DNA from 3 places in the Streptomyces sp. NPDC046870 genome. Region 1 is predicted to be linked to each of the others. Evidence: predicted binding sites of a transcription regulator. Region 1 holds the regulator's gene; each other region holds the start of a gene.
What was found. The regulator HrcA, encoded in region 1, represses chaperone genes, less so after heat shock. The targets are predictions, from matches to a motif close to TTNGCACTCNGNNNNNCNGAGTGCNAA.
Positions count from the first base shown of each region.

Region 2: groL (chaperonin GroEL) is a predicted target of HrcA. The motif match lies at 6,386-6,412, and genes of this name have one in related genera.
Region 3: groES (co-chaperone GroES) is a predicted target of HrcA. The motif match lies at 5,750-5,776, and genes of this name have one in related genera.

Region 1 is NZ_JBEYXM010000001.1:439,750-450,205, forward strand. It holds gene AB0946_RS01990 (histidine triad nucleotide-binding protein) at 1-272, opposite strand, end outside; gene AB0946_RS01995 (PDZ domain-containing protein) at 315-3,548, opposite strand; gene AB0946_RS02000 (hypothetical protein) at 3,596-4,111, opposite strand; gene AB0946_RS02005 (VOC family protein) at 4,244-4,636, opposite strand; gene AB0946_RS02010 (16S rRNA (uracil(1498)-N(3))-methyltransferase) at 4,651-5,403, opposite strand; gene AB0946_RS02015 (nitronate monooxygenase) at 5,400-6,476, opposite strand; gene dnaJ (molecular chaperone DnaJ) at 6,689-7,825, opposite strand; gene hrcA (heat-inducible transcriptional repressor HrcA) at 7,826-8,842, opposite strand; gene AB0946_RS02030 (MBL fold metallo-hydrolase) at 9,004-9,726, shown strand; gene AB0946_RS02035 (DUF3097 domain-containing protein) at 9,858-10,456, shown strand, end outside.
Region 2 is NZ_JBEYXM010000004.1:355,889-366,344, forward strand. It holds gene AB0946_RS12695 (DUF4031 domain-containing protein) at 1-182, opposite strand, end outside; gene AB0946_RS12700 (hypothetical protein) at 190-573, opposite strand; gene AB0946_RS12705 (MurR/RpiR family transcriptional regulator) at 630-1,535, shown strand; gene murQ (N-acetylmuramic acid 6-phosphate etherase) at 1,617-2,540, shown strand; gene AB0946_RS12715 (hypothetical protein) at 2,589-3,161, shown strand; gene AB0946_RS12720 (NADH:flavin oxidoreductase) at 3,237-4,364, opposite strand; gene groL (chaperonin GroEL) at 4,600-6,222, opposite strand; gene AB0946_RS12730 (cold-shock protein) at 6,522-6,725, opposite strand; gene AB0946_RS12735 (ubiquitin-like small modifier protein 1) at 7,174-7,449, opposite strand; gene thrC (threonine synthase) at 7,541-8,824, opposite strand; SAM riboswitch class I at 8,842-8,981, opposite strand; gene AB0946_RS12745 (glucosyl-3-phosphoglycerate synthase) at 9,113-10,057, shown strand; gene AB0946_RS12750 (trehalose-6-phosphate synthase) at 10,132-10,456, shown strand, end outside.
Region 3 is NZ_JBEYXM010000002.1:682,250-692,705, forward strand. It holds gene AB0946_RS07475 (SDR family oxidoreductase) at 1-717, shown strand, start outside; gene AB0946_RS07480 (ester cyclase) at 790-1,497, shown strand; gene AB0946_RS07485 (DUF3293 domain-containing protein) at 1,640-2,167, shown strand; gene AB0946_RS07490 (hypothetical protein) at 2,210-3,430, shown strand; gene groL (chaperonin GroEL) at 3,549-5,174, opposite strand; gene groES (co-chaperone GroES) at 5,293-5,601, opposite strand; gene AB0946_RS07505 (polysaccharide deacetylase family protein) at 5,876-6,688, opposite strand; gene AB0946_RS07510 (polysaccharide deacetylase family protein) at 6,685-7,596, opposite strand; gene AB0946_RS07515 (class I SAM-dependent methyltransferase) at 7,687-8,853, shown strand; gene AB0946_RS07520 (hypothetical protein) at 9,008-9,184, opposite strand; gene AB0946_RS07525 (RNA polymerase sigma factor) at 9,256-10,456, opposite strand, start outside.

The DNA.
Region 1 (10,456 bases):
GTGTTGAAGACGAGACGGTAGCTGTCGAGCTTCTCGTCGTCGGCGACGGCCTTGGTCTCGGCGAGCACGTCGGCCGCGATCCGCGGGGCGCCTGCGGCGAGTTCGGCCGCGTTCTCGTAATGGGCCTTGGGGATCACCAGGACGTGCGTCGGGGCCTGGGGGTTTATGTCCCGGAAGGCGACGGTCGTCTCCGTCTCGCGGACGATCGTCGCCGGGATCTCGCCCGCCACGATCTTGCAGAACAGGCAGTCGCTCTGCGGCTCTCCGGCCATGGGTGTGCCTCCTGTGATCAATACCGTGGGCATCGTAGTCGGTCAGACGGGCATGTCCGGCGGTGTTTTCGCGGGCCTGCTCTCCAGCGCCTCCAGCGCCAGCCTGATCGCCTCGTCCAGTTGGGCGTCCCGGCCGGCCACCCAGTCCTGCGGGCGCTGGACGACCTCCACGTCGGGGTCCACCCCGTGGTTCTCCACGTCCCAGCCCACGCCCTCCAGCCACATCGCGTACTTCGGCTGGGTGACCAGGGTGCCGTCGAGCAGGTGGTAGCGGCTGTCGATGCCGATGACGCCGCCCCAGGTCCGGGTGCCGACGACCGGGCCGATGCCCAGGGCCTTGATCGCCGCGTTGACGATGTCGCCGTCGGAGCCGGAGAACTCGTTGGCGACGGCGACGACCGGGCCGCGCGGTGCGTCCAGCGGATAGCTGGTGGGACGCATGCCGCGCGGGAGGTCCCAGCCGATGATCCGGCGGGCCAGCTTCTCGACCACGAGCTGGGAGGTGTGGCCGCCCCGGTTCTCCCGGACGTCGACCACGAGGCCCTCGCGGGCGACCTCGACGCGCAGGTCACGGTGGATCTGCGCCCAGCCGGGGGCCTGCATGTCCGGGACGTGGAGGTAGCCCAGGCGGCCCGCGGAGGCCGCGTGGACGTGGGCGCGGCGATCGGCGACCCAGGCGTGGTAGCGCAGGGCCTCCTCGTCGGCGACGGGGACGACGACCGTGTGCCGGGGTTCGCCGCCGCCGGCCGGGGAGACGGTCAGCTCCACCGGCTGGCCTGCCGTGCCGACGAGCAGCGGGCCCGGGCCCGTCACCGGGTCGACCTGGTGGCCGGCGACCGCGATGATCGCGTCTCCGGGCCGGACCGCGACGCCGGGCGCGGCGAGCGGGGAGCGGGCCTCCGGGTCCGAGGTCTCCGACGGCAGGATGCGGTCGATGCGCCAGCTGCCGTCCTCGTACCGGGAGATGTCGGCGCCGAGCAGACCCTGCCGGGCGCGGCGGCCGGAACCGCCGCGCGGGATGACGTAGGCGTGCGAGGTGCCCAGTTCGCCGTGCACCTCCCAGAGCAGGTCGACCAGGTCGCTGTGGGTGGCGAGGCGGGCCAGGAGCGGGCGGTAGCGGGCGAGGACGCCGTCCCAGTCGGTGCCGCCGAGGTCGGGGCGCCAGAAGTGGTCGCGCATGAGGCGGCCGGTCTCGTCGTACATCTGCCGCCACTCGGCGGCCGGGTCGACGGTCTGCCGGACCCGGGCGAGGTCGACGGTGACGCTGGTGTCGCCGTCGTCGTCGGTGCCGGTACGGCGGTCGCTCGGGACGACCCGGAGCCGGCCGTCGGCCCACAGCAGGACGCGTCTGCCGTCGCCGCTGACCTCGAAGTGGTCGGCGTCGGAGGCGAGGTGCTCCAGACGGCGCTGGGCGAGGTCGTAGCGCTCCAGCTCGGTGTGCGGGTCGGGGTCCTCGGGGTGGGCGCGGGAGGCGCCGAGGACACCCTGCACGGGGTGGCGCAGCCACAGGACCCCGTCCTTGGCGGCCCGGAGCGTGGAGTAGCGGCCGGCCTCGACCGGGAAGGGGACGATGCGGTCGGCCAGGCCCTCCAGGTCGATGCGGGTGGCCGGCGTGCCCTCTCCGTCGGGGGTCTCGTCCTTGTCGGAGGTCTCGAAGGGGCGGCCGTGGCGCTGCGGGCCGAACGGCGAGGGGGTGGTGGCGGCCAGCGTGATCAGGTGCGGGCGGGCGCCGACCACGAACGCGAGGTCGAAGACGTGCTCGTCGTAGACCGGGTCGAAGGCGCGGTTGGAGAGGAACGCGAGGTGTTTGCCGTCCAGGGTGAAGGCCGGCGCGTAGTCCTGGAAGCGCAGCGGGGTCGCCTCGGTCACCGACAGGTCGGTGGTGTGGGCGACGCGCAGCTGGGACAGCGGGCGGGGGCCGGGGTGGGACCAGGCGAGCCAGGCGGAGTCCGGGGAGAAGGCGAGGCCGGACACCTCGCCGTCGGCGCTGCGGTCGACCTCGCGGACCTCGCCGGTCTCCCGTTCGACCATCAGCAGTCTGCCGTCGTGCGCGGCCACGGCGGCCCGGCTGCCGTCGGGTGCCATGGCCAGTTCCAGGACCCGGCCGAGCTGCCCGGCGGCGAGCCGGCGCGGCGGGGCGCCGGGCACGGTGCCGGTCGCGGGCGCGAACTCCAGCGCGTCGTCGCCCTCGGCGTCCGTCACCCACACCACCCACTCCTCGCCGTCGGCGCGGAAGACGCGCGGCGTCCGGGCGCGCACGCCGGGGGTGGCGGCCAGGGCGCGGGCGGGGCCGTTGCGGTGGGTGACCCAGTGGATGCCGCCGCGCACGCAGACGGCGCTGCCGCGCGCGGTGTGGTCGGGGGCCGCCTCGCCGAGCCAGCGGGAGGCGTTGACGGGGTACGGCCGCAGGTCGACGCGGGGTCCGCCGAGCCGTACGTCCAGCCGGCGCGGCTCGGCGCCCTCCAGGTCGTCCAGCAGCCAGAGTTCGCCGGCCGAGCTGTAGACGACACGGGTGCCGTCACCGGCCGCGTGCCGGGCGTAGAAGCTGTCGAGCGGTGTGTGCCGGCGCAGGTCGGAGCCGTCGGCGAGGGAGGAGTAGAGCGCTCCGGTGCCCTCGTGGTCGGAGAGGAAGGCGATGCGGTCCCCGGCCCACACCGGGCACTCGATGTTCCCGTCGAGGTCCTCGTGCAGCCGGACGAACTCGCCGGCATCCTCCCCGCCTCCGGCGGCACGGTCGATCCACAACTTGCCCGCCGTGCCGCCCCGGTAGCGCTTCCAGTGCGCGGCCTCACGGCCCATCGGCGCGGACAGCAGCACGGTGGCCGGACCGAGGGCCACGTCGCCGACCGGGCCGTACGGCAGGGCCTCGGCGGGTCCGCCGTCCAGCGGGACGGCGTGCGCCCAGGTCTGCCGGAGGCTGTGCCGGCCCTGCGCGCCGAGCGCGAGCACCCGCCCGTCCGGGGTCCAGCCGCGCACCTCGGTACGGCTGTTGCCCCAGTACGTCAGCCGCTCGGCGGGACCGCCGTCGACCGGGGCGACATGCACCTCGGGGGCGCCGTCCCGGGTGGAGGTCCAGGCCAGGTGCCGGCCGTCCGGCGATATCCGGGGCCGGGTCACCGGCACGTTGTCGGCGCTGACCCGCCAGGCCCGGCCGCCGTCGACCGGCGCGAGCCAGACGTCGTCCTCGGCGACGAAGGTCACCAAGTCCCCGTGGACATGGGGGAATCGGAGATAGGCGGTCTCTGCCGTGGTTCCCGTCGAAGCAGCCTGAGTCACCCCGTCACTCTACGCAGCGACCGGGTGCCTCCGCTCCCGGTTTCGGATCACTTGCCCGGCACGGGCCAGACGGTGCGGGTGACGGTGACGGTCACGGTCGGCCGTCCCCCGGTGGGCGGCCGGTACGTCGGCCCGGCCGGGGCGGAGCAGTTGCCGAGCCCGTCGACGCGGAACACCCGTCTGCCGCCGACCTCGGCGGTCAGGTCGCCGCGCACGCAGGCACCGTCGACGGCCTTGGTCACCAGCCCTGTGACGACGATCTTCCGCCTGTCGTCCGTCTCGCCCTGGCAGTCGACGGAGACGACGGTGGTCTCGCTCGGCGCGGGCGAGCCCCGGCGCGCGCCGTCGTCATCGCGGTAACCGCCGGTGCACGTGAGCCAGGCGACGTTCACGTGCCGGTGTTCCAGCGCGGCGGTCGCGGTCTGGTCGGTGGTGAAGGCGACGCTCGCGGACCCGAGCCCCCCACCGGGCTGACAGGCCACGACAGCCAGGCCGCCCACCACGACGAGTCCCGCCACGGCCACCGCTCGCGCCCGACCCCGTGTCCGCCTCGAAGCCCCCATACACGGCAGCGTGCCACCGGCCCCCGCCGCGCGGAAGCCCGGATACGGCCACTCACCCGTTCGGGGGCCCGGCCGTCCACGCCGGCCGTGCGCGCAGTCATCACAGGCTCGGACGGCTCGTGGCGGCGGACGTCAGCCGCGCAGCAGCAGCCACTCCTGGAGTTCGACGAGGTTGCCCTCCGGGTCCTTGACGTGGGCCACGCGCATGCGGTCGGTCATGGGGGCCGGTCCGTGCAGCAGGGTCGCCCCCCGGGCGGTGATCTGCGCGCAGTAGGCGTCGAGGTCGTCGACGCGCAGGACGACCAGGGAGCGGTGACCGGTGGCGGTGTCGCCCAGCTCGGCCGGCAGCCCGGCCGTCATCGCGCGGTCCTGGAGCGCGATCCCGGCCGAGCCGGCGTGCGGGCTGAACTTCTCGTACGGCCCCTCCACCGCGCCGGACTGCGGCTTGAGGCCGAGGACGTCGGCGTAGAAGCGGTAGCAGGCGGTGAAGTCGGTCACCAGGAGCCGGACCTGGACGAGTTCCACGGTGTCTCCCGGGGTCAGGACCAGCGGCCGGTGCGGCCCAGCAGCAGGGCCACGGCGGCGGTGCCGGCGGTGGAGGTGCGCAGGACGCTGGGGCCGAGGACACAGGCCCTCGCGCCCGCCTCCTCGAAAAGCGCCAGCTCGTCGCGGGACACACCGCCTTCGGGACCCACGACCAGCACGATCTCGCCCTCGGTGGGGAGTTCGGCGGTGGCCAGGGGCTCGCTGACGTGGTCGAAGTCGGAGTGGAGCACGGCGGCGAAGTCCGCCTCGGCGAGCAGCGCGGCGACCTGCCTGGTGGCCGCCAGGTCCGCGACCTCCGGGAAGCGCAGCCGGCGGGACTGCTTGCCGGCCTCCCGCGCGGTGGCACGCCACTTGGCGAGCGCCTTCAGCCCCCGGTCACCCTTCCACTGGGTGATGCACCGTGCGGCCTGCCAGGGCACGATCGCGTCGACGCCGGTCTCCGTCATCGTCTCCACGGCCAGCTCGCCCCGGTCGCCCTTGGGCAGGGCCTGGACGACGGTGATACGGGGGCGGGGTTCGGGCTCCACCGGGAACTCGAACGGCTCGACCACCAGGTGGTCCTTCCCCGACACGCCGACGACGACCCCGGCCGCGCCCCGGCCCCTGCCGTCGGTGAGCACCACGTTCTCGCCCGGCTGCAACCGTCGTACGGAGACCGCGTGCCGTCCCTCGGGGCCCTGGACGTCGACGACCGAGCCGGGGCCCACGCCCTCCAGGGAGTCGACGACGAACACGGGCGCGGTCATCGGGGACCACCCCCGGCCGACAACGCTGTCCGGGCCTCGGCCAGTTCGGCCGCCAGCACCTCCACCAGCCGGCCCGCGGGCAGTTCCCGGGCCATCCGGTGACCCTGCCCGGCCCACATCGCCATGCCCTGCGCGTCCTCGGCCTTGGCGGCGGCCTTGCGCAGCGGCGCGGTCAGGTGGTTGACCTCGGGGTAGGCGGCGGGGGCGTATCTGCCGTGCTCGCGCAGGAAGCGGTTGACCAGCGCGCGGGCCGGGCGGCCGGTGAAGGCGCGGGTCAGCTCCGTGCGCGGGAACAGCGGGTCGGTCAGCGCCCGCTTGTGCAGGGGGTGCGCGCCGGACTCGTGGGCGGCGACGAACGCGGTGCCCAGCTGGGCCGCGCTCGCGCCCGCCGCGAGGACGGCGGCTATCTGGCTGCCGCGCATGACGCCGCCGGCGGCGACGACCGGGATGCGCACGGCCTCGCGGACCTGCGCGAGCAGCGACAGCAGGCCGACGCCGGCGCCGTCGTTCTCGGGGAGGTCACGGTGGGTGCCCTGGTGTCCGCCGGCCTCCACGCCCTGCGCGATCACCGCGTCGGCCCCGGCCCGCTCGACCGCGCGGGCCTCCTCGGCGGTGGTGGCGGTGACCAGGGTGAAGGTGCCGACGCGGTGGAGCTTGTCGAACACCTCGCGGGGCGGCACCCCGAAGTGGAAGGAGACCACCGGCACCGGGTCGTCGAGCAGGACGGCGAGCTTGGCGTCGTAGCCGTCGTCCCGGCCGCTGTCCGGGTCGCCGAGCTCTGTCTCGTACCAGGCGGCCTCGCCGGCCAGCTGGTGCGCGTAGAGGTCGACGGCCCCGGACTCCGCGTGCTCGGGCTGCGGCATGAAGAGGTTCACGCCGAAGGGGCGGCCGGTGAGCCCGCGCAGCTGCTTGATCTCCTGGTACATGCCGTCGGCGGTCTTGTACCCGGCGGCGAGGAACCCGAGGCCGCCGGCCTCGGAGACGGCGGCGGCGAGCTGCGGGACGGAGACACCGCCCGCCATGGGGGCCTGCACGATCGGGTGGGGGAAGAGATCGGTCAGCGCGGAGGACATGACCGCATGTTGTCACGTCCTTCGGACAAGTCCGAACCCGGGCATCCACCGGCACATGCCCACGGCATACGGGGTGCCGGAGCACCCCGTCCGTCACCGCTCAGCGCCCGTTGAAGGCGTCCTTCAGCCGCGAGAACAGCCCCTGCCGACCCGGCTGACCGTGCCTGCCCGGGGGACGACCCCCGGACCCCCGGCCACTCCCGCGGCCCACGTCAGCGCCCGTTGAAGGCGTCCTTCAGCCGCGAGAACAGCCCCTGCTGACCCGGCTGGAACTGGCCCTGGGGCCGTTCCTCGCCGCGCAGCTTGGCCAGCTCGCGCAGCAGCCGCTCCTGCTCCGGGTCCAGCTTGGTCGGCGTCGTCACCTCGACGTGCACGATCAGGTCGCCCCGGCCGCCGCCGCGCAGATGCGTGACACCCCGGCCGTGCAGCGGGATCGACTGGCCGGACTGGGTGCCGGGCCGGATGTCGACCTCCTCCAGGCCGTCCAGCGTCTCCAGCGGCACCTTCGTGCCGAGGGCCGCCGCCGTCATCGGGATCGTGACCGTGCAGTGCAGGTCGTCGCCGCGCCGCTGGAACGTCGGGTGCGGCAGCTCGTGGATCTCGACGTACAGGTCGCCGGCCGGGCCGCCGCCGGGGCCGACCTCGCCCTCACCGGCGAGCTGGATGCGCGTGCCGTTGTCGACGCCGGCCGGGATCTTCACGGTCAGCGTCCGCCGCGAGCGCACCCGGCCGTCGCCGGCGCACTCCGGGCACGGCGTCGGGACGACCGTGCCGAAGCCCTGGCACTGCGGGCACGGCCGCGAGGTCATGACCTGGCCCAGGAAGGACCGGGTGACCTGGGAGACCTCACCCCGGCCGCGGCACATGTCACACGTCTGGGCGGACGTGCCGGGCGCCGCGCCCTCGCCGTTGCAGGTGTTGCAGACGACGGCCGTGTCGACCTGGATGTCCTTGGTGGTCCCGAAGGCCGCCTCGTCCAGCTCGACCTCGATCCGGATCATCGCGTCCTGGCCGCGCCGGGTGCGCGAGCGCGGCCCGCGCTGCGACGCCGTGCCGAAGAACGCGTCCATGATGTCGGAGAAGTTGCCGAAGCCGCCGGCCCCGAAGCCGCCCGCGCCCGCGCCGCCCGACTGGGAGAGCGGGTCGCCGCCGAGGTCGTAGACCTGCTTCTTCTGCGGGTCCGACAGCACCTCGTAAGCGGCGTTGATCTCCTTGAACCGCTCCTGGGTCTTCGGGTCCGGGTTGACGTCCGGGTGCAGCTCGCGCGCGAGCCGACGGAACGCCTTCTTGATCTCATCCTGCGACGCGTCGCGGCGCACGCCGAGAACGGCGTAGTAGTCCGTGGCCACTTACGACTCCGCCAGGATCTGTCCGACGTACCGTGCCACTGCGCGTACCGCTCCCATCGTTCCCGGGTAGTCCATGCGGGTCGGTCCGACCACGCCGAGCTTGGCAACCGCCTCGCCGCCCGAACCGTAGCCGACCGACACGACGGAGGTGGAGTTGAGTCCCTCATGGGCGTTCTCGTGCCCGATACGCACGGTCACGCCCGGATCCTTCGCCTCGCCGAGGAGCTTGAGGAGCACGACCTGCTCCTCCAGGGCCTCCAGGACGGGCCGGATCGTGAGGGGGAAGTCATGACCGAAGCGGGTCAGATTGGCGGTGCCGCCGATCATCAACCGCTCCTCGTTCTCCTCCACGAGTGTCTCCAGAAGAGTGGAGAGCACCGTGGAGACCGTACCGCGGTCCTCCGGCTCGAAGGCGTCCGGGAGGTCCTCGACCAGCTTCGGCACGTCCGTGAACCGGCGGCCGGCGACCCGGCTGTTGAGCCGCGCCCGCAGGTCGGCCAGCGAGGCCTCGCCGAACGGCGCCGGGCAGTCGACCATCCGCTGCTCGACCCGGCCGGTGTCCGTGATCAGCACGAGCATCACGCGCGCGGGAGCCAGCGAGAGCAGCTCCACGTGCCGGACGGTGGACCGGGTCAGGGACGGGTACTGCACGACGGCGACCTGCCGGGTGAGCTGCGCGAGCAGCCGCACGGTCCGCGCCACGACGTCGTCGAGGTCGACGGCGCCCTCCAGGAAGTTCTGGATCGCCCGCCGCTCGGGCGCGGTCATCGGCTTGACGCCCGCGAGCTTGTCCACGAACAGCCGGTAGCCCTTGTCGGTGGGGATCCGCCCCGCGCTGGTGTGCGGCTGGGCGATGTACCCCTCGTCCTCCAGGGCCGCCATGTCGTTGCGGACGGTCGCCGGGGACACGCCGAGGTTGTGCCGCTCGGTGAGCGCCTTGGAACCGACCGGCTCCTCGGTGCCCACGTAGTCCTGGACGATGGCGCGCAGTACCTGAAGCCTGCGTTCACTCAGCATTCGCGCGCACCTCCAGCACGTCGTCCCCTCGTCCGCCCGGGTCGTCCGCCTGGCACTCCACCCATGCGAGTGCCAGCGTTCCCCGGCCAGTGTACGGCTGCCGGGTACACCCTGGGCAAGGTCGGGCCGCCGTACCGGCTCGTACCGCTAGCGTCGCGGGTATGACCGTGACTTGGGAAGAGCTGGGGTGGGAGCGGCTGGCCGCGGGGGTGGGCCGGTGCCGGCTGCCGGGCTGGGACTGCACGGCGGGGCTGGTCCTGGGGGAGGGTACGACCCTGCTCGTGGACGCCGGTTCGAGCCTCGCGGAGGGGGTCCGGCTGCGCGGGCAGGCCGAGGCGCTGGCGGGCGGCCGTGTGACCCATCTCGCGCTCACCCATCCCCACTTCGACCACGTCTTCGGCGCCGCCGCCCTCGCCGGGGCGGAGGTGTACGGAGCGGTGGGGCTGGACGCGGTGTTCGCGTACGAGCGCGCGGACCTGCGGCTGGACGCGATCCGCAACGGGCTGCCGGTGGCCGACGCCGACGAGGCGGTGGACGCGCTGGTGCCGCCCCGCCACGCGGTCTCCGGCGAGTGGACGCTGGACCTCGGCGGCGGTCGCCAGGCGCTGCTGGCCAACCTGGGCCCCGGCCACACGGCGCACGACCTGGCCGTGCTGGTCCCGGGCGATCCGGAGGTGGTGTTCTGCGGCGACCTGGTGGAGGAGTCCGGCGAACCGCAGGCGGGCCCCGACGCGGTCCCGTCCCGCTGGCCGGACGCGCTGGACCGGCTGCTGGCGCTCGGCGGCGAGGACGCGCTGTACGTGCCCGGTCACGGAGCGGTGGTGGACGCGGGGTTCGTCCGCCGTCAACGCGACGCCCTGGCAACGCGGTTCGGCGTGATCTGAGCGGCTCTTCCCGGCCGGCCCCGGCGTGTCGTACGCCTCACCGCACGGCTTCTCCTATCGTCATCCGAATGCGCCCACCCGTCTCCCGCCACCGCCCTTCCCACGAGGGCCCTTCGGGCCCGCGCCCTCGTGTGTACTCTTCCGACCTGACCCCACCCTGGAAGAAGCAGAAGCCCGCCCCCGAGGTCCCGGCGGAGCCGGGTCTGGTGGTGGAGGAGCCCGGCACCGGGTTCTGCGGCGCGGTGATCCGCTGCGAGGCGGGCACGGTGACCCTGGAGGACCGCTTCGGCAAGCACCGGGTGTTCCCGCTGGAGCCGCGCGGCTTCCTGCTGGAGGGCCGCGTGGTGACGCTCGTCCGCCCCGCCTCCTCGGCGCCGGTGCGTCCCGCCCGTACGGCGTCCGGCTCGGTCGCCGTCCCCCAGGCACGCGCGCGCGTGGCCCGCGCCGGGCGCATCTACGTGGAGGGCCGGCACGACGCCGAGCTGGTCGAGAAGGTGTGGGGGGACGACCTGCGGATCGAGGGCGTGGTCGTGGAGTACCTGGAGGGCGTGGACGACCTCCCGGCGATCGTGGAGTCCTTCGCCCCGGGCCCCGACGCCCGCCTGGGCGTCCTGGTGGACCACCTGCTGCCGGGCACGAAGGAGTGGCGGATCGCCCAGTCGGTGACCAGCGAACACGCGCTGGTCGTCGGCCACCCGTTCATCGACATCTGGCAGGCGGTGAAGCCGGC
Region 2 (10,456 bases), on a different contig from region 1:
GCCGCCACCGCGTCCGCGTAGCGGTGGGACGGGACGTCGTAGTGGTCGCTGTCGAAGGCCCGGCGGGGCATGCCCAGGCCCTCGGCGAACAGGTGGAGTTCGTCGTACGACACATCGCTGACCAGGTGCGACCACATGCGCCCGTGGCCGGGCCAGGTCGGCGGGTCGATGTAGAGGGTCACCGGCGCCTCAAGAGGACGTCGTCCCGCGCAGGGCCGGCCCCAGCGAGCCCACCGGCGCGACCTTCACGCCGGCCTTGTGGCACACCCAGTGCGGATCGGGGCCCAGTTCCGGCTCCACGTCCAGCGCGTGCGGGTCGCCCGAGCCGCAGACCGGGCACAGCGGCCAGCGGCCGTACCGCTCCAGCAGCGCGTCCTGCACGTCCTGGGCGACCAGCCCGGCCACGAAGGCCGCGCCGTCCGGCCACTGCTCGACCCACCAGCGCCGCTGGGCGATGGAGTCCTCCACCAGGGAGACGACGTCGGCCTCCGCGACGTCTCCCGCGACGAGATCCGCGAGCACGAGGGCGCGGGCCGCGTGCAGTGACTGCTCCAGGGGGCTGATGGGGTCCATGCCCCCCATTGTGCGCACTCTTGACCAGGACACCGAACCGAAAATATCTTTCAGGAGTGACCCAGGACGTGAAGGAAATTTTCGGTGGTCCGGGCGGATCGCTCGCCGCCAAGGTGCGCACGCTCGCCCCGTCCATGACCCGGTCCATGCAGCGCGTCGCCGAGGCCGTCGCCGGGGACCCGGCCGGCTGCGCCGCCCTGACGGTGACGGGCCTCGCCGAACTCACCGGCACCAGCGAGGCGACGGTCGTCCGCACCGCCCGGCTGCTCGGCTATCCGGGCTACCGCGACCTGCGGCTCGCCCTCGCCGGGCTCGCCGCCCAGCAGCAGTCCGGGCGCGCGCCCGCGATCACGACGGACATCGCGGTGGACGACCCCATCGCCGACGTCGTCACCAAGCTCGCCTACGAGGAGCAGCAGACCCTCGCCGACACCGCCGCCGGACTCGACACCGTCCAGCTCGGCGCGGCCGTCACCGCGCTGGCCGCCGCCCGGCGCACCGACGTGTACGGCATAGGGGCGTCCGGGCTGGTCGCCCAGGACCTCACCCAGAAGCTGCTGCGGATAGGGCTCATAGCCCACGCGCACAGCGACCCGCACCTCGCGGTGACCAACGCGGTGCAGCTCCGTTCGGGTGACGTGGCCCTCGCGATCACGCACTCCGGGTCCACGGGGGACGTCATCGAACCGCTCCGGGTGGCCTTCGAGCGCGGGGCGACGACGGTGGCCATCACCGGGCGGCCGGACTCGCCCGTCACGCAGTACGCCGACCTCGTGCTGACGACGTCGACGTCACGGGAGACGGAGCTGCGGCCCGCCGCGATGTCCTCCCGGACGAGTCAGCTGCTGGTCGTGGACTGTCTGTTCGTGGGAGTGGCGCAGCGGACGTACGAGACGGCGGCGCCCGCGCTGGCCGCTTCCTACGAGGCGTTGGCGCACCGCCACCGGAGCGGTTCGCGCTAGGGGGTAGGAAGGAACCGGCATAGGTTCACCACCCCCCTCACACGTCACCGGAGAGAGCCGCCCCCTATGACCTCTCACGACATGACCTCTCACGACCTGCGCGACCAGCTGGCCTCGCTGACCACCGAGGCCTTCCGTCCGGAACTCGCCGAGATCGACCGGTTGCCCACCCTCGACATCGCCCGGCTGATGAACGGCGAGGACGCGGGCGTGCCCGCCGCCGTGGCGACGCAGCTGCCCCGGATCGCGGCCGCCGTCGACGCCGTCGCCGCGCGCATGGGCCGCGGCGGGCGGCTCGTCTACGCCGGTGCCGGGACCGCCGGCCGGCTGGGCGTGCTGGACGCCTCCGAGTGCCCGCCCACCTTCAACACCGACCCCGAGCGGGTCGTCGGCCTCATCGCGGGCGGTCCCGCGGCCATGGTCACCTCGGTCGAAGGCGCGGAGGACTCCGAGGAGCTGGCCCGCCGGGACCTGGACGCGCTGAAACTCACCGCGGACGACACCGTGGTCGGCGTCTCCGCCTCCGGCCGCACCCCCTACGCCGTCGGCGCCGTCGAGCACGCCCGGGCGCTCGGTGCGCTGACCATCGGCCTGGCCTGCAACGCGGGCAGCGCGCTGGCCGCCGCGGCCGAGCACGCCATCGAGGTCGTGGTGGGGCCGGAGCTGATCACCGGTTCCACCCGGCTGAAGGCGGGCACGGCCCAGAAGCTGGTGCTGAACATGCTCTCGACGATCACGATGATCCGGCTCGGCAAGACGTACGGGAATCTGATGGTCGACGTGCGCGCCTCCAACGACAAGCTCCGGGCCCGCTCCCACCGGATCGTCTCCCTGGCCACCGGCGCGAGCGACGCCGACATCGAGAAGGCCCTCACGGAAACCGGCGGCGAGGTGAAGCACGCGATCCTGGTCCTCCTCGCCGGCGTCGACGGCCCGACGGCGGCCCGCCTGCTGGCGGAGTCCGGCGGCCACCTGCGCACGGCGCTGGGCGACGCGGCACGCTGACGGACCGCGCGGTCAGGGCACCATGGAGGGGAGGAGGCACCCACCGACATGAATCACGCCCAGCTCACCGCCCTCGGAAGGGCTCTCCGGCTGCTCGGGGAGCACGGGGACGCCCTGACCGCCGACACGCCGGACGCCCGGCTGCACGAGATCAAGGACGACCTGCGGCGGGCCCTCGACCTGCTGGACGACACCGTGACCACCGCCGCGCCCGCCACCCGCTGCCCGGAGCACCCGCAGGGACCGGTGGACGAGAGCGCGCCCGACCTGTGCCTGCTGTGCGAGACCCGGCGCCGGGCCGCCCGGCGGTCGGAGTTCCAGGGCGGCCGGCCCCGGCCGGGCGAGCCGGTGCCCACCGCCCCATCCCGGTACGGCGTGCGCGGTGACCGGCCGCAGGCGCAGCAGCGGTGGCTGCCGGAGCTGTGGAACGGCCAGGAGTGGCAGCTGTGCGGGACGCCGAGGCGGGACCGGCGCGAGGCGGAGGCGTACCTCGCCGCCCAGCGGCGCGGCTCCCGGCCCGCCCTGGCGTACCGGCTCGTGCACGAGTTCACCGACTACGAGGTGCTGCGGGTGTGGGGGACGCCGGTGCGGGTCGACATCGAGCCGATGGGCAACCTCTAGGGCCTCTCGTCCGGATCATGCCGGGCTGATCCAGACGAAAGACCCTGGCCGCCGGCGCCCCCGGGGGCACTCCGGTCAGCTCAGGGTCTTCAGGGCCTCCGCGTCGTACGGCTTCAGCTCGTCGAAGCGGTCGGAGAGCACCTTGGCCGCCCACTCGGGGTCCTGGAGCAGCGCGCGGCCGACGGCCACCAGATCGAACTCGTCGGCCTCCAGGCGGTCCAGGAGGTTGTCGATGCCCTTGACCGGGGCACCCTCGCCCTGGAACGCGTTGATGAAGTCGCCGTCGAGGCCGACCGAGCCGACGGTGATGACGGGCTTGCCGGTGAGCTTCTTCGTCCAGCCGGCCAGGTTCAGGTCGGAGCCGTCGAACTCGGGCAGCCAGTAGCGGCGGGTGGAGGCGTGGAAGGCGTCGACGCCGGCCGCCGCGAGCGGGGTGAGGATGGCCTCCAGTTCCTCGGGGGTCTCGGCGAGCCGGGCGGTGTAGTCCTGCTGCTTCCACTGCGAGTAGCGGAAGAGGACCGGGAAGTCCGGCGACACCGCCGCCCGCACGGCGGCGACGATCTCGGCGGAGAACCGGGTGCGGGCCACCGGGTCGCCGCCGTACGCGTCGGTGCGGCGGTTGGTGCCCGCCCACAGGAACTGGTCGAGGAGGTAGCCGTGGGCGCCGTGGAGCTCCACGCCGTCGAAGCCGATGCGCTCGGCGGCGGCAGCGGCCTCGGCGAACGCGGCGACGACGTCGTCCACGTCCGACTGCGTCATGGCCTTGCCGGTGGGCTCGGCGCCCGCGGCGACCAGTCCGGAGGGGCCCATCGCGGGGGCGTCCGGGAAGGGCTTCTGACCCTGCTCGCGGACCATGCCGATGTGCCACAGCTGGGGCACGATGGTGCCGCCCGCCGCGTGCACGTCCTCGGCGACCTTCGCCCAGCCCGCCAGCTGCTCCTCGCCGTGGAAGCGCGGGACGCGCGCGCTGTTGCCCGCCGACTCGTGGCCGACGTACGTGCCCTCGGTGACGATGAGGCCGACGCCGGCGGCGGCCCGGCGGGCGTAGTACGAGCGGACGTCCTCGCCCGGGACGCCGCCCGGCGAGAACATGCGGGTCATGGGCGCCATCACGATGCGGTTCGGGACGGTGAGGCCGTTCAGCCTGATCGGGCGGGACAGGACGCGGGCCGCGCGGGAGGCGGGGGGCGTGGTCACGGTCACGTGGGGGGCTCCTCGTGAGTCGACGGGGTGAACCGATTGGTATGTGCGCACGCATTGTTGCAGCGTCTTAAGTAAACACTGCCCGCCGGCCCTTGTTCCGGACCGGTCCCCGCTTGGCTCACGTGATACCGGCCACTCTCCGCCGACCCCGGGAAACGCCGAGGGCGGCACCCCCAGCCGGTAGCTGGGGGTGCCGCCCTCGGTCCGCAGGACGAGCGATCAACCGTCAGGTCGATCAGAAGTCCATGTCACCGCCCGGCATGCCGCCGCCGGCCGGGGCCGCGGCCTTCTCCGGCTTGTCGGCGATGACGGCCTCGGTGGTGAGGAACAGCGCGGCGATGGAGGCGGCGTTCTGCAGCGCGGAACGGGTCACCTTCGCCGGGTCGATGATGCCCTCGGCGACCAGGTCGACGTACTCGCCGGTCGCGGCGTTCAGGCCGTGACCCGGGGTCAGGTTGCGCACCTTCTCCACCACGACGCCGCCCTCGAGGCCGGCGTTGACGGCGATCTGCTTCAGCGGGGCCTCCAGGGCGATGCGCACGGCGTTGGCGCCGGTCGCCTCGTCACCCTCCAGCTCCAGCTTCTCGAAGACCTGGGAGGCCTGGAGCAGGGCCACGCCACCACCGGCGACGATGCCCTCCTCGACGGCCGCCTTCGCGTTGCGGACGGCGTCCTCGATGCGGTGCTTGCGCTCCTTGAGCTCCACCTCGGTGGCGGCACCGGCCTTGATGACCGCGACACCGCCGGCGAGCTTCGCCAGGCGCTCCTGCAGCTTCTCGCGGTCGTAGTCCGAGTCGCTGTTCTCGATCTCGGCGCGGATCTGGTTCACACGGCCGTTGACCTGCTCGGAGGAGCCGGCACCGTCGACGATGGTGGTCTCGTCCTTGGTGATGACGACCTTGCGGGCGCGGCCCAGGAGGTCCAGGGTCGCGTTCTCCAGCTTGAGGCCGACCTCCTCGGAGATGACCTCGCCGCCCGTGAGGATGGCGATGTCGCCGAGCATGGCCTTGCGGCGGTCACCGAAGCCCGGGGCCTTGACGGCGACGGACTTGAAGGTGCCGCGGATCTTGTTGACGACCAGGGTCGACAGGGCCTCGCCCTCGACGTCCTCGGCGATGATCAGCAGCGGCTTGCCCGACTGCATGACCTTCTCCAGCAGCGGGAGCAGGTCCTTGACCGAGGAGATCTTGGAGTTGGCGATGAGGATGTACGGGTCCTCCAGCACCGCCTCCATGCGCTCCATGTCGGTCGCGAAGTAGGCGGAGATGTAACCCTTGTCGAAGCGCATGCCCTCGGTGAGCTCGAGCTCCAGGCCGAAGGTGTTGGACTCCTCGACGGTGATGACGCCTTCCTTGCCGACCTTGTCCATGGCCTCGGCGATCAGCTCGCCGATCTGGGTGTCGGCGGCGGAGATGGACGCGGTGGAGGCGATCTGCTCCTTGGTCTCGACGTCCTTCGCCTGCTCCAGCAGGGCGGCGGAGACGGCCTCGACGGCCTTCTCGATACCGCGCTTCAGAGCCATCGGGTTGGCACCGGCGGCGACGTTGCGCAGGCCTTCCTTGACCAGGGCCTGGGCGAGCACGGTCGCGGTGGTCGTACCGTCACCGGCGACGTCGTCCGTCTTCTTGGCGACTTCCTTGACCAGCTCGGCGCCGATCTTCTCGTACGGGTCCTCGAGCTCGATCTCCTTGGCGATGGAGACACCATCGTTGGTGATCGTGGGGGCGCCCCACTTCTTCTCGAGGACGACGTTGCGGCCCTTGGGGCCGAGCGTCACCTTCACGGCGTCCGCGAGCTGGTTCATGCCGCGCTCGAGGCCGCGCCGCGCCTCCTCGTCGAACGCGATGATCTTGGCCATGTGAAGTGGTCCCTCCAGGACTGGGGGTGATTCCTTCGGACCGCGCCCGCGCCCGCGACGGACGGCTCGCGCGCCTCGTGGTTCCTTGCCCCACCCGGCCCGCGGGCCTCACCGACCCGGTCCTTCACTGTCACTCTCACCTTCAGAGTGCTAACGCCAATGATTAGCACTCGGCATGGTCGAGTGCAAGCGCCTGGGCGGGTGGGAGGCCCCCGTCAGCCGCACGCGAACAGCGGAACCGGGGCACGGCGAAGGGCCCGCACCCTCTGCGAGGTGCGGGCCCTTCGGACAAGAAACGTTCAGGCGGTGACGCGAACCATGTCGGCCTGCGGACCCTTCTGGCCCTGCGAGATCTCGAACTCGACCCGCTGGCCCTCTTCCAGGGTGCGGTAGCCGTCCATCTGAATCGCGCTGTAGTGGACGAAGACGTCCGCACCACCGTCGACCGCGATGAAGCCGTACCCCTTCTCCGCGTTGAACCACTTGACGGTGCCCTGAGCCATGCCTAACTCCCCTATTACTGGCCCTTGCACAGATCCACACTTCGCGGACCCGGGTCAGACCTCACCCCCCAACTGGTCGGGGGCGTGCGCCGGAACGCGTCGACCGCGGCTGAATGTATCTGTCCAACTGCCGTCTGCAACAGGTCAATCGGACGAGAATTCTGGACGCGAGCGGTCCGGAATGTAGTGAGAATTCATCTGAATTCAGGGCAAGTCGGGCCCCATAAAGGCCACAAAAGCCGCAGACAACCCGCACACTTTGGCTACTTCTTGTCGGGCGGGCGGCATGGAATCCAGGGCCCGCGACCCGGGGCCGCGACCGCGTTCCCCAACTCTACCGCGCTCAATCACACAGAATTGCCCCCTCCGCTTCTCTCACGGAGGGGGCAATCGGACGAACAGCCGGTAACCGCGGTTACCGAAGGTAATGAGCGGGCGGATCCGCGGCTCAGCCGCCGGCGACCGCCGGGATGATCGAGACGCCGGCCCCCTCGGGGGTCGCCGTGTCCAGGCCCTGCTCGAAGCGGACGTCGTCGTCGTTGACGTACACATTGACGAACCGGCGCAGCTTGCCCTGGTCGTCCAGGACGCGCGCGGCGATGCCCGTGTGGTTCTTCTCCAGGTCGGCGATGACCTCGCCGAGCGTCGCGCCCTCGGCGGCGACCTCGGCCTGCCCGCCGGTGTAGGTGCGCAGGATGGTGGGGATGCGAACGGTCACGCTCATGCGGTCGGACCTCCGGTCGGGTTCACGGGTACGGCGGGGCGGCGCCCCGGGGACGCGGGGGGTCGCGTCCGGCCTGCCGGCCGGGCGCCTGTCATGCGAGGCCGGCCTCTCGGAAGGAGTCCAGGGTCGGGCGGATGGTCGCGGTGAGGCCGGTCCCGGCGACCGCGTCCAGGGTCTTCAGGCCGTCACCGGTGTTCAGGACGACCGTGGTCTTCGCCGGGTCCAGCACGCCCGCCTCCAGCAGCTTGCGGGTGACGCCGACCGTCACGCCGCCGGCGGTCTCCGCGAAGATGCCCTCGGTCCGCGCCAGCAGCTTGATCGCGTCCACGACCTGCTCGTCCGTCACGTCCTCCACGGCACCGCCGGTGCGGCGCGCGATGTCCAGGACGTACGGCCCGTCGGCCGGGTTGCCGATGGCCAGCGACTTGGCGATGGTGTTCGGCTTCTGGGGCCGTACGACGTCGTGACCGGCCTTGAAGGCGGTGGAGACCGGGGAGCAGCCCTCGGCCTGGGCTCCGAAGATCTTGTACGGCCTGTCCTCGACCAGTCCCAGCTTGATCAGCTCCTGGAGCCCCTTGTCGATCTTCGTGAGCTGGGAGCCGGAGGCGATCGGGACCACGATCTGGTCGGGCAGCCGCCAGCCGAGCTGCTCGCAGATCTCGTACGCCAGGGTCTTGGAGCCCTCCGCGTAGTACGGCCGGAGGTTGACGTTGACGAAGCCCCAGCCCTCGCCGGCCGGGTCGCCGATCAGCTCGGAGCAGAAGCGGTTCACGTCGTCGTAGTTGCCCTCGATGCCGACGAGTTCACCGCCGTAGATCGCGGCCATGACGATCTTGCCCTGCTCCAGGTCGTGCGGGATGAACACGCAGGAGCGGAAGCCGGCACGGGCGGCGGCGGCGCCGACGGCGCCGGCCAGGTTGCCGGTCGAGGAGCAGGACAGGGTGGTGAAGCCGAAGGCGCGGGCGGCCTCCAGGGCCTGGGCCACGACCCGGTCCTTGAAGGAGTGGGTCGGGTTGCCGGAGTCGTCCTTCACGTACAGACCACCGGTCACGCCCAGCTCGCGGGCCAGGTTGTCGGCCTTGACGAGCTTGGTCCAGCCCGGGTTGATGTTCGGCTTGCCGGCGACGTCCGCCGGGACCGGCAGCAGGGGCGCGTAGCGCCAGATGTTCGCGGGGCCCGCCTCGATACGGCGGCGCAGTTCCTCGGTGTCGTAGGCGGAGAAGTCGTAGGCGATCTCCAGCGGGCCGAAGCACTCCTCGCAGGCGAAGACCGGGCCGAGCGGCACCCGGTGGCCGCACTCGCGACAGCTCAGGGCCGTGGCGGGGCCGAGGTCGACGGTGGATTCGCTGGTGGTGGCAACTGTCTGCACAGCCATGGAGGCGAGGCCCTTTCTCCTCATCTTCCTCACGACGCACCTCGCCGTGAGACGGAATTGGCACCTTCCCTGGCCGTGAGCCTCGCGCGAACGAGTCCGGTCAGGGGGGTTGCCGGGGCTTCACCGGGCCGTGTCCCTCTGCCCCTCTGGATGAGCGGTATGCGGTTGTGGAACGCACCCGACCCCCGACATGCGATGGTCATCGGCGTTGTTCAAGACTGTAACCGACGGCCGGGACAGTTGAGCTAGTCGTCCGAACCGCGAGACACCAGTGAGGAGCCACAGACTGTGCTGGAAGAAGTCGAGCGCTGGCTGACCACCCGGTCCTGGTCCGTGGCCGACCGACCGCTGCACCAGATCCTCGCGGCCAAGCAGCGCACGGGCCAGACCGTCAGCGTCGTGCTGCCCGCGCTCAACGAGGAGGAGACCGTCGGCGACATCGTCGCGGTCATCCGGCACGACCTCATGGAGCAGGTGCCGCTCGTCGACGAGCTCGTGGTCGTCGACTCGGGCTCCACCGACCGCACCTCCCAGGTCGCCGCGCGCGCCGGCGCCCGGGTCGTCCACCGCGACACCATCCTGCCGCGCCTCCCGGCCGTCCCCGGCAAGGGCGAGGTGCTGTGGCGGTCGCTGCTGGCGACCGGCGGGGACCTCGTGTGCTTCATCGACGCGGACCTCAGGGAGTTCTCCTCCGACTTCGTCTCCGGGATCGTCGGCCCGCTGCTCACCGACCCGGACGTCGACCTGGTCAAGGCGATGTACGACCGCCCGCTCGGCGGCAGTGCCGGGCAGGGCGGCCGGGTCACCGAACTCATGGCCCGCCCGCTGCTGAACATGCACTGGCCGCAGCTGGCCGGGTTCGTGCAGCCGCTGGGCGGCGAGTACGCGGCCCGCCGCACCCTGCTGGAACAGCTGCCCTTCCCCGTCGGCTACGGCGTGGAGCTGGGCATGCTGGTGGACGCGCTGCACCTGGTGGGCCTGGACGCGCTGGCCCAGGTCGACGTGGGCGTGCGCAAGCACCGGCACCAGGACGGGCAGGCGCTCGGCCGGATGGCCGCCGCGATCTACCGCACCGCCCAGCTCCGGCTGGCCCGCGGCCACCTGATCCGGCCCGCGCTGACCCAGTTCGAGCGGGGGGAGGAGGGGTTCGAGCCGCGCACCTACTCGGTGGACACCGAGGAGCGGCCGCCCATGGTGGAGATCGCGGAGTACGCCGAGCGCAAGGTGGCGTGAACGGGCCGTATACGGTCGGCCCGCCGGGCGGGCCGTACGTTTGAGCGGTTGGGGGCCGGGCTAGGTTGAGGCGTATGGCTTCCACGCTCGATGCTGCTCAGAAGGCTCAGGTGCTGGTCGCGTCGAACCGCGGCCCGGTCTCCTATCAGGTGGGCGAGGACGGCTCGCTGCACGCCCGGCGGGGCGGCGGCGGGCTGGTCTCGGGACTGTCCGCCATCGGCTCCGACGCGGGTTCGGTGTGGGTGTGCGCCGCGCTGGGCGACGGCGACCGGGCGGCCGTCCGGCGCGCGGCCGGCGGGCTGCTGCCGGCCGAGGAGACCGGCGGGCAGCGCGTGCGGATGCTCGACATCGACGCGACCGTGCACGCCGAGGCGTACAACGGCATCGCCAACTCGGTGC
Region 3 (10,456 bases), on a different contig from region 1:
CGGCTGGCGGCTGACGGCCACGACCTCGTCCTGGTCGCGCGGGACACCAAGCGGCTGCGCGAGCAGGCGACCGAACTGCACGACCGGCACGGCATCGAGGTGGAGGTGCTGACCGCCGACCTGGCGCAGGACAAGGGCATCGAGGCGGTGGCCGACCGGCTCGGCGACCGGAAGAACCCGGTCGACCTGCTGGTCAACAACGCCGGCTTCGGCAACAAGGGCCGCTATCTGGACGTACCGATGGCGGACGAGCTGCGGATGCTCAAGGTGCACTGCGAGGCGGTGCTCCGGCTGACGTCGGCGGCGGCCGGGGCGATGCGCGAGCGCGGCCGGGGCGGGGTGGTGAACGTCGCCTCGGTGGCCGCGTTCGTCCCGCGCGGTACGTACGGCGCGTCCAAGGCGTGGGTCGTGCAGTTCACCCAGGGCGCGGCCAAGGACCTGGCCGGCAGCGGGGTCCGGCTGATGGCGCTGTGCCCGGGATTCGTGCGCACCGAGTTCCACCAGCGGGCCGGGATGGGCACGGACAACATCCCGGGCTGGCTGTGGCTGGACGCCGACAAGCTGGTCGCGGCGGCGCTGTCCGACCTCGCGCGCGGCAAGACGGTGTCCATTCCCGACCCCCGGTACAAGGCGCTGATGGGCCTGGTGAAGGTGGCGCCGCGCGGGCTGATGGGCGGGATCAGCTCCCGGACGGGGCGCAGGTACGGGCCGCGGTAGCGCGGGTGGCGCCGCCGTCCCGGTGGGAAAATGGGCGGGACGGTACCGGACCAGGGGGGCCGGAGGCGGCGCATGACCTTCGTACAGCTCATCGAGTGCAGGACGAGCCGGCTGGACGAGATGAACCGGCTCATGGACGACTGGGTCCAGCAGACCAAGGGGAAGCGGACGGCGACGCACGCGGTGCTCGGCACGGACCGGTCGGACGCGTCGCACGTCGTCGAGGTGGTGGAGTTCCCGTCGTACGAGGACGCGATGCGGAACTCGAACCTCCCGGAGACGGACCGGATCTTCCGGGGCCTGGTGGCGCTGTGCGACGAGATGCCGACGTTCGTCGACCTGGACGTCGTACGGGACGAGAGTCTGCCCGAGGGCATGGTGCGCGGGTTCTTCGAGGCGCTGTGCGCCGAGGGTGAACTGCCGCCGCTCAACGACCTGCTGGACGAGGACGTCCACAGCCATGACCCGATGAACCCGCAGGACACCATCGGGCTGGACAACGTCCGCGCCGAGTTCCGGATGTGGCGCGGCGCCTTCGACTTCGCGTTCACGGTGGAGGACGTGCTCAGCCAGGGCGACCGGTCCTGCGCGCGGTGGACCTGGTACGCCGCGCACCAGGGCGATTTCCTGGGCATCGCGCCCACCGGCACCCAGGTCACCATGACCGGGATGACGCTGTTCCGGTTCGGTGACGACGGCAAGATCGCCGAGCTGTGGTGGCAGCACGACCAGCTGGGACTGATGCAGCAGCTGGGGGCGCTCGACGCGTTGGAGCAGTAGACGCAGGTAGGAAGCGACCAGCCCCTTGCCCCGGAGCGCGTTGCATGGGATCTTGCGGGTCCGGCCCCCGCTTCCTTGTGGGGGCGAGCACCGATCTCCCTGCACGGCGGGTAAGGGGGTCTTCGTTCCACAGGAGGCCCTTGTGCACGCCAGTGACGCAGCCGGTACGCCCCTCAACTGGGATCTCTATCGCACGGCAGTGGTCGACGTCCGTTTCGGGGACCGCGCCCTTCGCGTCGAACCGCGTCCTGCGGGCACGGTCGAGGGTCGCTTCCCGGCACCGGCCCGCGGCGCCACCGTTCATGTGATCACCGCCTGGAATCCTCTCGGCCGTACCGCGCCGGCCGACGCCAACGCCCGCGCCCAGCGCCTGCTGCTCGACGACGTCCGGCGACGGAGGCTGACCTGGTGGCCCGCGCAGGGGGGTGACGTACGCGGCTCGCACCGCGAGGAGAGCGTGGCCGTCGTCGGCCTGAGCGACACCGCGGCGCGTGACCTCGGCCGCCGCTTCGGCCAGGACGCGGTCTTCGCCTGGACGCCCCGCGACTGGCGTGTCCTGGCCTGCGCCACCGGTGCCGTGGCGGCCGGCGGATGGGCGGTCTTCGGGGAGAGCCTTGCTCGGCCAAGTCGGGATATCTACCCTGATCCCTTCCGGCTCCGCCGCGGCTGAGGCAGGACCGGCAGGACGGGAGGTCCGGGGGGATTGGCTGTGATGAAGGTCGGCGGGGGGCTCCTCGGCAAGAAGATCGTGAAGACCTATCCGCAGCGCGGCGACGTACAGCTCGTGCGGTTGGCGGCGGTCGTGTCGTTCACCTGCGCGCGCTGCGGTCAGACGAAGACGGCGAAACTCGTCGCCGTACGCGGTGACGAGCGGTACTGCAACGGCTGCTACGGACGTATGGAGGCGCCGGCCGCCGCGAGCGACCAGCCGTCGCGGGGAAGCACCGGCCGGCCGCCGGCCCCGCAGGCGGAGGACCTCGCCGAGGTCGTCGTCGAGGAACTCGACGGTGGGCTGCCCCACTCGGTGGTCAACGCCGGTCTCACGGTCGACTGGAAGTTCCACGTGCGTGCCGAGCACCTCCTGCACGGCACGTGCCCCGTACCGGCCGAGATGGCCGGCCGAGCCGCTCCGCAGGAACCGCTCGACCTCACGTTCCTGCGCGGGCGCCACCGCATCAGGGTCCTGGACGAGCAGAAGGGCGTCCGGCTCGACCTGACGGGTGACGAGCCGATCCTGACCGGTCTGGCGTGGCAGCCCTTCGTCCTCCCCGGAACCCGCGTGTCGGTGCGGTGGGACACGTGGAGGAAGCTGCGCCTGGCCTACACCCCGCTGGACGAGCCCGTCGTCTTCGGCGGGACCGTGGTCCGCTACGCCTTCGACCCGAGGATCATGACCCGTGAACTCGCGGCGTTCGACGCCCGCGTGGACCGGGTGGAGGAACTGGTCCTGATCGCGCTGCGCGAACTCGGATACCTGGACGAGAAGGGCCGGGCACTGCTTCCGCAGGAGGCACTGATCCGGAACACCGTCGAACGCGCCCAGGTGGAGCGACCGGCCGCGAGCAAGATCCGCGGAGCGATCGAGCGACTCCTCACCCGCGGGATCCTCACGTGGGAGCAGGGCAGCGTCGACCGGGCGGCCGTGCTGCACCATCCCGCACGACGCGGAGAGACACCGGTTCCGCTGCTGTGCTACGCCCCGACGCTGCGGGTGGCGGAACGTGAGGACCTTCGCGACGACGCGAGCGCGGCCTGCACCGTGAGCGCCCACCGCGTGGCCGGGCACCTGATGCGCATCGGCCACCTAGGCAAGGAGGCCGGCCCCGAGGCGAAGGCCGCCTACCGGGAGGATCACGCGAGGGCCGGTCTGGCCGGTCCGCACGAGCTGCCCCGAGGCTTCACCTACGTGCGTGAGCACGAGCGGGGCAGGTAGCCGTGGGTGCGTGGGACGACGGGGGCGGCGCCGATCCCGGCCGGCCCGTCCGGTCGCCGCACACGCACGGTGCCCGGCGCCCCCGAGGGGGCACCGGGCACCTGGCTCGGCTCAGCGCTCAGTGGGCGTGGCCGTGGCTGTGGCCCGCGGCGGCCGGCTCTTCCTCTTCCTTCTTCTCGACGACCAGGGTCTCGGTCGTGAGCAGCAGGGAGGCGATGGAGGCGGCGTTCTCCAGGGCGGAGCGGGTGACCTTGACCGGGTCGATGACGCCGGCCTTGATCAGGTCGCCGTACTCGCCGGTGGCGGCGTTGTAGCCCTGCCCCTTGTCCAGGTCCTTGACCTTGGACACGATGACGTAGCCCTCCTGGCCGGCGTTCTCGCCGATCCAGCGCAGCGGCTCGACCACGGCGTTGCGGACCACGGCGACACCGGTGGCCTCGTCGCCGGACTTGTCGAGGTTGCCGTCGAGCACCTTGGAGGCGTGGACCAGGGCGGAGCCACCACCGGAGACGATGCCCTCCTCGACCGCGGCGCGGGTCGCGGAGATGGCGTCCTCCAGACGGTGCTTCTTCTCCTTCAGCTCCACCTCGGTGGCGGCGCCGACCTTGATCACGCACACGCCGCCGGCCAGCTTCGCGAGGCGCTCCTGGAGCTTCTCGCGGTCCCAGTCGGAGTCGGTGGTCTCGATCTCGGCCTTGATCTGGGCGACGCGGCCCTGCACGTCCTCGGACTTGCCGGCGCCGTCGACGATCGTGGTGTCGTCCTTGGTGACGGTGACGCGGCGGGCGGAGCCGAGCACGTCGGTGCCGACCTGGTCGAGCTTGAGGCCGACCTCCTCGGAGATGACGGTGGCGCCGGTGAGGACGGCCATGTCCTGGAGCATCGCCTTGCGGCGGTCGCCGAAGCCGGGGGCCTTCACCGCGACGGCGTTGAAGGTGCCGCGGATCTTGTTGACGACCAGGGTCGACAGGGCCTCGCCCTCGACGTCCTCGGCGATGATCAGCAGCGGCTTGGAGGAGCCGGCCTGGATGACCTTCTCCAGCAGCGGCAGCAGGTCGGCGATGGCGGAGATCTTGCCCTGGTTGATGAGGATGTACGGGTCCTCCAGGACGGCCTCCATGCGCTCCTGGTCCGTCACGAAGTACGGCGACAGGTAGCCCTTGTCGAAGGCCATGCCCTCGGTGAAGTCCAGCTCCAGGCCGAAGGTGTTGGACTCCTCGACGGTGATGACACCGTCCTTGCCGACCTTGTCCATGGCCTCGGCGATCAGCTCGCCGACCTGCTGGTCCTGGGCGGACAGCGCGGCGACGGCGGCGATGTCGGACTTCTCGTCGATCGGACGGGCCGAGGCGAGCAGGTCCTCCGAGACGGCCTTGACGGCGGCGTCGATGCCCTTCTTCAGGGCGGCCGGGGAGGCACCGGCGGCGACGTTCTTCAGGCCCTCGCGCACCAGCGCCTGGGCGAGGACGGTGGCGGTGGTGGTGCCGTCACCAGCGATGTCGTTGGTCTTGGTCGCCACCTCCTTCACCAGCTGCGCGCCGAGGTTCTCGTACGGGTCCTCGATCTCGACCTCGCGGGCGATCGTGACACCGTCGTTGGTGATGGTGGGGGCGCCGAACTTCTTGTCGATGACGACGTTGCGGCCCTTGGGGCCGATCGTCACCTTGACGGTGTCGGCAAGCTTGTTGACGCCGCGCTCAAGGGCGCGACGGGCGTCCTCGTCGAACTTCAGGATCTTCGCCATGGCAGCGGGAGCCCTCTCGGAAATCTGTGGGTGAAAACGCCGCGCCCCGGGCGCCCGGCTTCATATCGATCGCGGGGGGCCAGGGGCGCAGCTTCAAGCAGAGAGTCGCTTGAGGTGATTACTTCTCGATGATCGCGAGGACGTCGCGAGCCGAGAGGACGAGGTACTCGTCGCCGTTGTACTTCACCTCGGTGCCGCCGTACTTGCTGTAGAGGACGACGTCGCCGACCTTGACGTCGAGCGGCAGACGCTCGCCGTTCTCGAACCGGCCCGGGCCCACGGCGAGGACGGCGCCCTCCTGGGGCTTCTCCTTCGCGGTGTCCGGGATGACCAGGCCAGAGGCCGTGGTCTGCTCGGCGTCCAGCGGCTGGACCACGATGCGGTCCTCGAGCGGCTTGATGGCAACCTTGGAGCTGGCGGTCGTCACGATCCGACCTCCCCCTTCGGAGATCTCACGGGGTTAACTGTCTGAGGTGGCGACCAGGTCGATCCGTCGTCGCGGGTGCCGGACCTGCCCGTCGCGTTTGTCTGGCACTCTCCAGGGGGGAGTGCCAGAGCCGAGACTATGACCGCGATTAGCACTCGGTCAAGCGGAGTGCCAATTGCCCGCGGCGCGTCGGCCGGATTCGCCACGCGAGGGCCGTCGTCCCGGGGGTCACCGCCGCCCCCGGACCCGCCGCCGGCGCCGCACCGGCCGGACCTCACACGTAGTCCTCCAGGCAGCCCGCCGTCAGCCCTCTCCCCTGGGCCTCCGTCAGCACCCGTACCGTCCGTTCCCACAGCGCCGGCCCCCTCGACTCGTCGGGGCCCACCAGGACGATGTCGCCGGGGCGCAGGTGGTGGGCGCCGTGGGTGTAGGTGAGGCCGGCCGGGGTCAGGGCGGCGCGCCACAGGACGAGCGTGGAGACGCCGCAGTCGGCCGCCGCGCGCAGGGTGGTGCGGTCGTAGGAGCCGTAGGGCGGGCGGAAGAGCCGGGGGCGGACGCCGAGGGCGGCACGGAGGCGGTCCTGCTGGCCGCAGATCTCGGCGCGCTGGCCGGCGTACGGCAGTCCGGCCGGGGCCCGGTGGTCGACGGTGTGGTTCCCGATGCCGGCGCCGAGGGCGCGCAGGCGGGCGAAGTGGGGGTAGCCGGGGGCGGCGACGCTGTCGGTGAGGAACAGGGTCACCGGGAGTCTCAGTTCGCGGACCATGTCGACGAAGCGGGGGTCCCGCTCGGCGCCGTCGTCGTAGGTGAGGAAGACGACCGGGTCGCGGGTGGGGACGCGGTCGACCACGGGGAGCGGGGCACCGGCCCGGGAGCGCTCGGCGAGCGGGCGGGCCGGGTGCACCGGGGAGCGGGCGAGGGGCCGGGGCAGGCCCCAGGCGCGGTAACGGTGGTCGGGGTCGGCGGCGTGCGGGCGTACCCCTTCGGCGGCCTTCTTGCCGAGCCGTTCGATGGGGTCGACGGACTGGGCGCAGCCCGTCAGGAGCAGGGCCGCGGCGAGGACCGCGGCCGGGCCCCGAGCCCGCCTCACAGGTAGTCCTCCAGGCGGGCCACCGCGTAGCCCTCGCGCGTGACCTTGTCCAGGAAGCGGCGCATGTCGTCCACCATCGTGCCGTCCCAGTCGTCCCGGCCGCGGAAGTGGGTGAGGACGATGTCGCCGCGGCGCAGCCGCTTGTCGTCCTCGCGGTACTCCCAGTGGTCGACGAAGACCTCCTCGTTCCAGATCGGCGCGTACCTGATGCCGCATTCCTTGGCGGCGACCAGGGTGTCCTGGTTGTAGTTGCCGTAGGGGGGACGGAAGACGGTGGGGGCCTTGCCGAACTGCTTCTTCATGACGGCCTGCATGCCGCAGATCTCGTCCTTCTGCTCCTCGTAGGACAGGCCCGGCAGGTAGGGGTGGTGCAGGGTGTGGTTGTTGAGGGTGTTGCCGTAGGACCGCATCTTCCGGAAGTAGGCGTAGTCGTCCTTGACCAGGTAGTCGCTGAGGAACGCGGTGTAGGGGACCTTGAGCTCGCGCATCATGGCGAGGAAGCGCGGGTCCTTCTCGGCGCCGTCGTCGATCGTCAGGAACACGACCTTGTCCCGGGTGGGGACGGTGGTGAAGACGGGGGGCAGGTTCCAGTCCTCCTGGTGGTCCACCTCGAACCCGTCACGGGCGGTGATCCTCGGCTTGGCCGCGGGGGGCGGCGGGGGCGTGAGCGGGACCTGGTCCAGCCCCCAGCGCCGGGCGGCGGCGACCAGCCGGGCGTGTTCGGCGGCCCGGCGCGCCGCCGGGTCCTGGGGCTGGGCGGGGCCGCCGTGGCCGGACGCGGTGCGCACGGACTCGGGTCCGGCGCAGCCGGAGAGCAGGGTGGCGGCGGCCAGCGTGGCGGCTCCGCCGCCGAGGGCCAGCCGCCGGAAACGAGTCCGACTTTTGTCATTTTGTACTACTGCTCGCATGGTGCCGGATCCTCCCAGGCCCCGGCCCTCGACCCCGGGCGACACCGCCGCCGGAGGCGCACCATCCACCGACTGGCCCACAATGACCCGGTGAACGACCTCGCTCTGCTCCTCACCCCCGAAGGCCGCGCCCTCCTCGACGAGGTGCGCGACACCGAGCCCGCCCGGGAGCTGGCCGTGGCCACCCGGCTGCGCCGCGACCACCCGGCCGAGCTGGTGTCCGCGGCGCTCGGCCAGGCCCGGCTGCGGCAGCGGGCCGTGGTGAAGTTCGGGCCCGAGGACGCCGGGCGCATGTTCTTCACGCCCAACGGGGTCGAACAGTCGACGCGGGCCTCCGTGGCGGCGTACCGGGCCGGGCGGCTGAAGGAGCTGGGCGTGGCCTGCGTCGCCGACCTGTGCTGCGGGATCGGCGGGGACGCCATCGCGCTGGCGCGGGCCGGGATCCGGGTGCTGGCCGTGGACCGGGACCCGCTGACGGCCGCCGTGGCGCGGGCGAACGCCGAGGCGCTGGGGCTGGCCGGGCTGATCGAGGTGCGCGAGGCCGACGTGACGGAGGTGGACACCGCCGGGTACGACGCGGTGTTCGTGGACCCGGCCCGCCGGGGCGGGCGCGGCCGGCTCTTCGATCCGGAGGCGTACTCGCCGCCGCTGTCCTGGGCGATCGAGGCGGCCCTCCGGGCGCCCCGCGCCGCACTGAAGATCGCCCCGGGGATCCCGCACGAGGTGGTCCCGGCCGAGGCCGAGGCCGAGTGGGTCTCCGACGGCGGCGACGTGAAGGAGGCGGTGCTGTGGTTCGGGACCGGGGCGCCGGGCGCGGTGCGGGCCACGCTGCTGCCGGGTCCGCGCACGCTGCTCGGCCGCGGGCTGCCCGATCCCGCGGTCCGTCCGGTGGGGCGGTACCTGTACGAGCCGGACGGCGCCGTGATCCGCGCGCACCTGGTCGCGGAGGTGGCCGAGGAGGTCGGCGGGGGGCTCCTGGACCCGACCATCGCGTACGTCACCGCCGACCGGGCCCGGCCCACGCCGTACGCCACCGGTTACGAGATCACCGACCGGCTCCCGTTCAACGTCAAGAAGCTCAAGGCCCTGCTGCGGGAGCGCGAGGTCGGCACGCTGACCGTGAAGAAGCGCGGCTCGGCGGTCGAACCGGAGGAGCTGCGCCGGAAGGTGCGACCGCAGGGGCCGAACGCGGCCACCGTCTTCCTCACGCGGGTCGCCGGGGCGCCGACGATGCTGATCGGCCACCCGCTCGGCTGACGCCCAGCCGCCGCCGCTCCCGCTCGTCGCGGGTCAGGGCCACCGCCGGCCAGAGGACGAGCCGCGCCGGAAGCCGAGACCACCGGCCACCGCCTGTCTCACGCGCGTCACCCGGGCGCCGACGACGCTGGTCGGCCGCCCGCCCGCCTGACGCTCAGCCGCACGCGTGCGCCCTGTCCCGCAACAGCCGCCGCTCCCGCTCGTTGTGGGTCAGGGCCGCCGCCCGCAGGAACTCCTCACGCGCCTCGGCGACACGGCCCAGACGGGCCAGCAGATCACCACGGACACTGGGCAGCGCAGGAGGACGAGCCGCGCCGGAAGCCGAGACCACCGGCCACCGCCTGTCTCACGCGCGTCACCCGGGCGCCGACGACGCTGGTCGGCCGCCCGCCCGCCTGACGCTCAGCCGCACGCGTGCGCCCTGTCCCGCAGCAACCGCCGCTCCCGCTCGTTGTGGGTCAGGGCCGCCGCCCGCAGGAACTCCTCACGCGCCTCGGCGACACGGCCCAGACGGGCCAGCAGATCACCGCGGACACTGGGCAGCAGGTGGTAGCCGCGCAGCGAGGGCGCGGCGGACACGGCGTCCACCAGCTCCAGGGCCGCCGCCGGGCCGTCGGCCATCGACACGGCGACCGCGCGGTTCAGCTCGACCACCGGGGACGGCGCGCGGACGGCCAGCAGGCCGTACAGGGTGGCGATGGCCTGCCAGTCCGTCTCCTCGTAGGTGTAGGTGCGCGCGTGGCACGCGGCGATGGCCGCCTGAAGGGTGTACGGGCCCGGGGGGCCGCTCGCGGTGGCCCCGGCGCGGTCGAGGGCGCGGACGCCACGCGCGATGAGCATGCGGTTCCAGCGGCGGCGGTCCTGGTCCTCCAGCAGCACCGGTGTGCCGTCGGGGCCGGTGCGGGCGGCGGCGCGCGACGCCTGGAACTCCAGCAGCGCGGTCAGGCCGTGCACCTCGGGCTCCTCGGGCATCAGCGCGGACAGCACCCGGGCCAGCCGCAGCGCGTCCTCGCACAGGCCGGGGCGCAGCCAGTCGTCGCCGGCGGTGGCCGCGTACCCCTCGTTGAAGATCAGGTAGATGACGTCCAGCACGGAGCCGAGGCGGGCCTCGCGGTCGGGACCGTACGGCACCTCGAAGGCGACGTTCCGCTTCGCCAGGGTGCGCTTGGCGCGGACGATCCGCTGGGCGACCGTCGGCTCCGGCACCAGGTAGGCACGGGCGATCTCGGCCGTGGTCAGGCCGCCGAGCAGGCGCAGGGTGAGCGCGGTGCGGGCCTCCGGCGACAGTGCCGGGTGGCAGGCGGTGAAGACCAGCCGGAGCAGGTCGTCGTCGATGTCGTCCGGGTCGGCCGGTGCGTCGTACGACGGCGCGGCCGTGGCCAGGTCGCGGCCGAGCTCGGCGAGCTTGCGGGCGTAGGTCTCGCGGCGCCGGACCAGGTCGACGGCCCGGTGCCGGGCGGTGGCCATGAGCCAGGCGCCGGGGTTGTCCGGCACCCCGTCCCGTGGCCACCGCTCCAGGGCGGCGACCAGTGCGTCCTGAGCCAGTTCCTCGGCGATGCCGACGTCCCGGACGATCCGGGCGACGCCGGCGATCACCCGGGGC